2 regions of the Streptomyces sp. Je 1-332 genome follow, and region 2 is predicted to be linked to the other one. Evidence: riboswitches for the same ligand, from Rfam matches in the RefSeq annotation. Region 2 holds a riboswitch; the other holds the start of a gene.
The links. Region 2 has a riboswitch for S-adenosylmethionine ahead of thrC (threonine synthase). Riboswitches for the same ligand answer to the same signal wherever they lie in the genome.
Positions count from the first base shown of each region.

Region 1 (3,202 bases), 1.6 Mb from region 2:
AGGTGTTCCTGTCCCATGGCTGAACGAACCCAGGAGCGGCAGATGAGCGCTGTGACCCCCGCAGGAGGCAACACCGCGGCGGCCCGTTCCTGGCCGGGTGTGCTGAACGGACTGCTCGAGGGACGCGACCAGAGCACCGATGACACGGCCTGGGCCATGGACCGCATCATGCGCGGCGAGGCGACCGACGCGCAGATCGCGGGCTTCGTGGTCGCGCTGCGGGCCAAGGGCGAGACCGTGGAGGAGATCTCCGGCCTCGTCCGCACGATGTACGAGCACGCCAACGTGATCGAGGTGCCGGGGCAGACCGTCGACATCGTCGGCACCGGGGGTGACGGCGCCAAGACCGTCAACATCTCCACGATGTCCGCGATCGTGGCCGCCGGCGCGGGCGCGAAGGTCGTCAAGCACGGCAACCGCGCGGCCTCCAGCGCCTCGGGAGCCTCCGACGTCCTGGAGAAGCTCGGGGTGAACCTGGAGCTGCCGCTGAAGCGGGTCGTCGAGGTGGCCGAGGAAGCCGGGATCACCTTCTGCTTCGCCGTGAAGTTCCACCCGGCGCTGCGGCACGCCGGCGGAGCGCGCAGCCAGCTGGGCATCCGTACCGTCTTCAACGCCCTCGGGCCGCTCACCAACCCGGCCAAGGTGCGGGCCCAGGCGGTCGGGGTCGCCGACCCCCGGATGGCGCCGATCGTGGCCGGGGTCTTCGCCGAGCGCGGGAACTCCTCCCTCGTCTTCCGCGGTGACGACGGCCTCGACGAGCTGACGACCACTTCGACCTCCCGGGTCTGGGTCGTGCGCGACGGCTCCGTGCGCGAGGAGGCCTTCGACCCGCGGGACGTCGGCATCGACCTCGTCCCCGTGGAGGCGCTGCGGGGCGCGGACGCCTCGTACAACGCCGAGGTGGCGCTGCGCCTCCTCGACGGTGAGAAGGGGCCGGTCCGGGACGCCGTGCTGCTGAACACGGCGGCCGCCCTGGTGGCGCTGTCGCCGGGCGAGGGGACCCTCGTGGAGCAGATCGGCGCCGGGATCGCGAAGGCGGCGCAGGCCATCGACTCCGGAGCCGCGAAGAAGGCCCTGGAGCTGTGGGTGGCGGCCAGCAACAGGTGAGTGGGGTGCCCACCGCGGTCCGGATGCCGGACTGCGGTGGGCACCGGGAAGATCGTGTGGCAAGATGCTGCGCAGGTCATGAGTGACAGCGATTAGGCCCCGGCTCGCTGTCCGGCAACCCTCCGTCCGTGGCGGGGTGCCCCGGGTGAAGACCAGGCCGTGGACAGCAAGGTCCATGGCAAGCGCGGACCCCTGGACATCGGTGAATGTCCGCCCCTGGGGTCCTGGTCCTCAAGGGAGCAGTCTCGTGAGCAAGCGAATGCGATAGGGCTTTCCGGCCCCTTTTCCGCACCCCCCCTTTTCTTCCTTCACTGCAGCGCCGTCCGAGCGCCCTCGCAGTGAACTCGCCTGCCTTCCCACGGGAGTTCGCCATGTCTGTCACCACCGCTGCCGCCGACCAGACCGTCTGTTCCGCCCCGCTGCCCGTCCTCGGCCGCGACGTCACCGTGCCGCTGGTCACCGGCGGCGAGGTGACCTACGCGGCGCTCGACTACGCGGCAAGCGCCCCGGCCCTGCAGCGGGTGTGGGACGACGTGGCCGCCTACGCGCCGTACTACGGCAGCGTGCACCGCGGCGCCGGGTACCTCTCGCAGCTCTCCACCGACCTCTTCGAGAACAGCCGCGTCACCGTCGCCGAGTTCCTCGGCTGCCGCGAAGGCGACCAGGTCGTCTTCACCCGTTCGACCACCGACTCGCTGAACCTCCTGGCGGCCGCGCTTCCGAACGACTGCCAGGTCTTCGTCTTCGAGACCGAGCACCACGCCTCGCTGCTGCCCTGGCGCGACGCCCGCGTGACGTACCTGAACGCCCCGCGCACCGCCGACCAGGCCGTCGCCACCCTGGAGCGCGCCCTCGCCGACCGTGACCCCTACGGGCCCGCCCTGGTGTGCGTGACCGGTGCCTCGAACGTCACCGGTGAGCTGTGGCCGGTCAAGGAGCTCGCCGCCGCCGCCCACGCGCACGGCGCCCGCATCGTCCTGGACGCCGCGCAGCTCGCGCCCCACCACCCCGTCTCCATCAGCGAGCTCGACGTCGACTGGGTCGCCTTCTCCGGCCACAAGCTGTACGCGCCCTTCGGCTCGGGCGTCCTCGCGGGCCGCTCCGACTGGCTGCAGGAGGCTGACCCGTACCTCGCGGGCGGCGGCGCGTCGCGGAAGGTCGCGCGGCGTACGGACGGCGGCGTCGACGTGGAGTGGCACGACACCGCGGCGCGGCACGAGGCCGGGTCGCCGAACGTCATCGGCGTGTACTCCATCGCCTCGGCCTGCAAGGCCCTGACCGAAGCGGGCTTCGACGAGCTCGTCGCCCGGGAGCGCCAGCTCATCGCAAAGGTGCGCGAGGGCCTCGCCGAGGTGCCCGCGGTGAAGGTGCTCTCGCTCTTCGGTGACGACGCGCCGCGCGTCGGCGTCATCTCCTTCGTCGTCGACGGCTGGAACAGCTCGCACTTCGCCGCCGCGCTCTCCGCCGAGTACGGAATCGGCGTACGCGACGGTCTCTTCTGCGCCCACCCGCTGGTGCGCACCCTGCTCGGCAGCGACCCGCAGACGCAGGGCGAGTGCGGCGCCCCCGAGGCCGCGCCCGGCGAGAAGTCGCTGAACGCGATCCGCGTCAGCTTCGGCGCGGGCACCCCGGACGAGCACGTGGAGCGTTTCGTGCGCGCCGTGAAGGAGCTCGTGGCGGACGGCGCACGCTGGAACTACCGCACGGAGGACGGGCGTTGCGTGCCGGACACCAACGCCGCCTGAGCCCGGGGACGTCCCTTCAGACGTGACCCCAGAACGATCATCCGCAGGGCACGCTCGGTCGCGTCGGTGAGGAACTCGCCGCCACGGCCGAGCGCCTCGGTGAGCGAGACCGGCGCCGGCAGGATCGCGCTGTAGGCGTCCACGCCGACCGCCCGCACGTGGTGTGCGCCCTGGCCGATCGTGCCCGCCAGGACAAGCACCGGGCGGCCGAACAGCTTGGCGCGCCGCGCCACTTCGGCGGGGATCTTGCCGCGCGGTGTCTGGTGGTCCAGGGCGCCCTCGGCGGTGACGACGAGGTCGGCGCGGGCCAGGCGCGCGTCCAGGTCCAGATGGTCGAGCAGGACGTCGAA
Region 1 is NZ_CP160402.1:2,151,566-2,154,767, reverse strand. It holds gene trpD (anthranilate phosphoribosyltransferase) at 43-1,107, shown strand; SAM riboswitch class IV at 1,182-1,298, shown strand; gene ABXJ52_RS10035 (aminotransferase class V-fold PLP-dependent enzyme) at 1,479-2,852, shown strand; gene ABXJ52_RS10030 (glycerate kinase) at 2,804-3,202, opposite strand, start outside.
Region 1: linked by a shared signal. The riboswitch ahead of ABXJ52_RS10035 (aminotransferase class V-fold PLP-dependent enzyme) and the one ahead of thrC (threonine synthase) in region 2 are both predicted to bind S-adenosylmethionine.

Region 2 (3,202 bases):
CTCGGCGGCGACCTCGGACTGACCGCCGGTGTAGGTGCGAAGAATGGTGGGGATGCGGACCTTGACGCTCATTGATTCACCTCGGTAGTTCAGGAGGGGCGCCCGTGAGGGGCGCCCCGTCAGGGGCGCGGGGAACTGCGCGACCAGCCACGACGGCCCCGCAGTCAGCGAACAAGCTCAGCCTGCGAGCCCGGCGGCGCGAAACGCGTCAAGGCTGGGGCGAATCGTGGCGGTCGCCTGAGACGTCTCGGCGACCGCGTCGAGAGTCTTGAGGCCGTCACCGGTGTTCAGCACGACCGTGGTCAACGCCGGGTCGATGAGCCCCGCCTCGATCAGCTTCTTGGTGACGCCCACGGTCACACCGCCCGCGGTCTCCGCGAAGATCCCCTCGGTCCGGGCGAGCAGCTTGATCGCGGAGACGACCTGCTCGTCGTTCACGTCCTCCACCGCCCCGCCCGTGCGACGCGCGATGTCGAGCACGTACGGCCCGTCGGCGGGGTTGCCGATGGCCAGCGACTTGGCGATGGTGTCCGGCTTCTGCGGACGCACGACGTCGTGCCCGGCCTTGAAGGCGGTGGACACCGGCGAGCAGCCCTCGGCCTGGGCGCCGAAGATCTTGTAGGGCTTGTCCTCGACGAGGCCGAGGGCGATCAGCTCCTTCAGACCCTTGTCGATCTTCGTGAGCTGCGAGCCGGAGGCGATCGGGATGACCAGCTGGTCGGGCAGGACCCAGCCGAGCTGCTCGCAGATCTCGTACGCGAGGGTCTTGGAACCCTCGCCGTAGTACGGCCGCAGGTTCACGTTCACGAAGCCCCAGCCCTCGCCCAGCGGGTCGCCGATGAGCTCGGAGCAGAAGCGGTTCACGTCGTCGTAGTTGCCCTCGATGCCGACGAGCTCGCCGCCGTAGACCGCGGCCATGACGACCTTGCCCTGCTCCAGGTCGTGTGGGATGAACACGCAGGAGCGGAAGCCGGCGCGGGCCGCGGCGGCGCCGACGGCGCCGGCGAGGTTGCCGGTGGAGGAGCAGGAGAGCGTGGTGAAGCCGAAGGCGCGCGCCGCCTCGATGGCCTGCGCCACGACGCGGTCCTTGAAGGAGTGCGTGGGGTTGCCGGAGTCGTCCTTGACGAACAACTTGCCCTGCTCGACGCCGAGTTCGCGGGCGAGGTTGTCGGCCTTGACGAGCTTGGTCCAGCCGGGGTTGATGTTCGGCTTCTCGGCGACGTCCGCGGGGACGGGCAGGAGCGGGGCGTAGCGCCAGATGTTGTCCGGACCGGCCTCGATCTGCTTACGCAGCGCCTCGGGGTCACCGGTCGGCAGGTCGTACGCGACTTCGAGCGGGCCGAAACAGGCCTGACAGGCGAAGATCGGGCCCAGCGCGTAGAGCTCGCCGCACTCGCGGCAAGAGAGGCCCGAAGCGGGGCCGAGGTCCACGGACCCACTGTGGGAAGGCGTGGTGGAGGGGGTGGTGTCGAACGTTCCGACAGTCTGCGCAGCCATGGAGGCGAGGCCCTTTCTCCTCATCTTCCTCGCGGCGCATCTCGCCGCGAGACGGAATTGGCACCTTCCCCACCGAGACCTCGCGTGCGTGGTCGGCGGGATGGTTGCCGGGGCTTCAACGGGCCGTATCCCTCTGCCCCTCTGGATGAGCGGTATGGCGCCGGGCTTCAGGGGCCCGGGGCGTTTGTCGCGCGATGACCCCGGCATGCGATGGTCATCGGCGTTGTTCAAGACTGTAACCGACGGCCTGGACCCTTGAGATAGTCGTCCGAACGGCGAGATGGATCACACCCAGGCCACGGACCGGGCCGCACGTCGGGCCACACACAGGAGGAGCCACCCGTGCTGGAAGAGGCCGAGCGCTGGCTGACCAGGCGTTCCTGGTCGGTTGCGGACCGTCCGCTCAGCGCGCTGCTGGACGCCAAACGGGCGTCGGGAGCCTCGGTGAGCGTCGTCCTGCCCGCCCTCGACGAGGAGGGGACGGTCGGCGCGATCGTCGCCGAGATCCGCCGCGAGCTGGTGGAGAAGGCGGCCCTCGTGGACGAGCTCGTGGTGATCGACTCCGGCTCGAAGGACCGCACGGCCGAGGTCGCCCGGGAGGCGGGCGCGCGGGTCGTGCACCGGGACGAGATCCTGCCGCGCCTCCCGGCCGTGCCCGGCAAGGGCGAGGTGCTGTGGCGCTCACTCCTGGTGACCGGCGGCGACATCGTCGCGTTCGTCGACGCGGACCTGAGGGAGTTCTCGGCGGACTTCGTGACCGGGATAGTGGGCCCCCTCCTGACCGATCCCGACGTGGACTTCGTGAAGGCGATGTACGACCGCCCGCTGGCCGGAACCGCCGATCAGGGCGGCCGGGTGACCGAGCTGATGGCGCGCCCGCTGCTCAACATGCACTGGCCCCAGCTCGCGGGCTTCGTCCAGCCGCTGGGCGGCGAGTACGCGGCACGCAGGTCCCTCCTGGAGCGGCTGCCGTTCCCCGTCGGTTACGGGGTGGAGCTCGGCCTGCTCGTCGACGCGCTGCACACCGTGGGCCTGGACGCGCTCGCGCAGGTCGATGTCGGTGTGCGCAAGCACCGGCACCAGGACGGGCAGGCGCTCGGCCGGATGGCCGCGGCGATCTACCGGACGGCGCAGCTGCGGCTCGCGCGCGGCCATCTCGTACGGCCCGAGCTCACCCAGTTCGAACGGGGCGAGCAGGGGTTCGAGCCGCGGACCCATTCGGTGGACACGGAGGAGCGCCCGCCGATGCGCGGCATCGCGGAGTACACGGCACGCCGCGTGGCGTAACACCCCAAGCCGGGCATTTTGTCTACATTCCCCATTTATGTGGGTCCTTGTGTGGTTCAGACAGGTATGGGTCAGCCAGGTATGGGTCAGACAGGCAATGGGAAACGCGCCCCGCGTCGGTGCCATGGCCATGGCCACGGCCACCCTCGCGGCCGGAGCGCTCGGCGCCGCGGCCGTGCCCGCCGCGGCGGAGACCGAAGGCAGCGGCAACGGCACCGCCCGCACCGGGCGTGAGCAGCCGGACGTCACCATCACCACCGTGCCCGCGAAGCGGACCGCGCCGGTGTGCAGTGACGTCTGGACCACCATCGTCCTCGCGAACCCCTCGGAAAGACCGCGCACGGGGGCCGTCGCGTCCTGGCCGGCGACGCCCGGCTCGAAGAAGCCGGTGGCGAGCAGCGGCGAGGTCACCACACAG
Region 2 is NZ_CP160402.1:3,708,670-3,711,871, forward strand. It holds gene ABXJ52_RS16630 (MoaD/ThiS family protein) at 1-72, opposite strand, end outside; gene thrC (threonine synthase) at 178-1,497, opposite strand; SAM riboswitch class I at 1,515-1,649, opposite strand; gene ABXJ52_RS16640 (glucosyl-3-phosphoglycerate synthase) at 1,840-2,784, shown strand; gene ABXJ52_RS16645 (hypothetical protein) at 2,915-3,202, shown strand, end outside.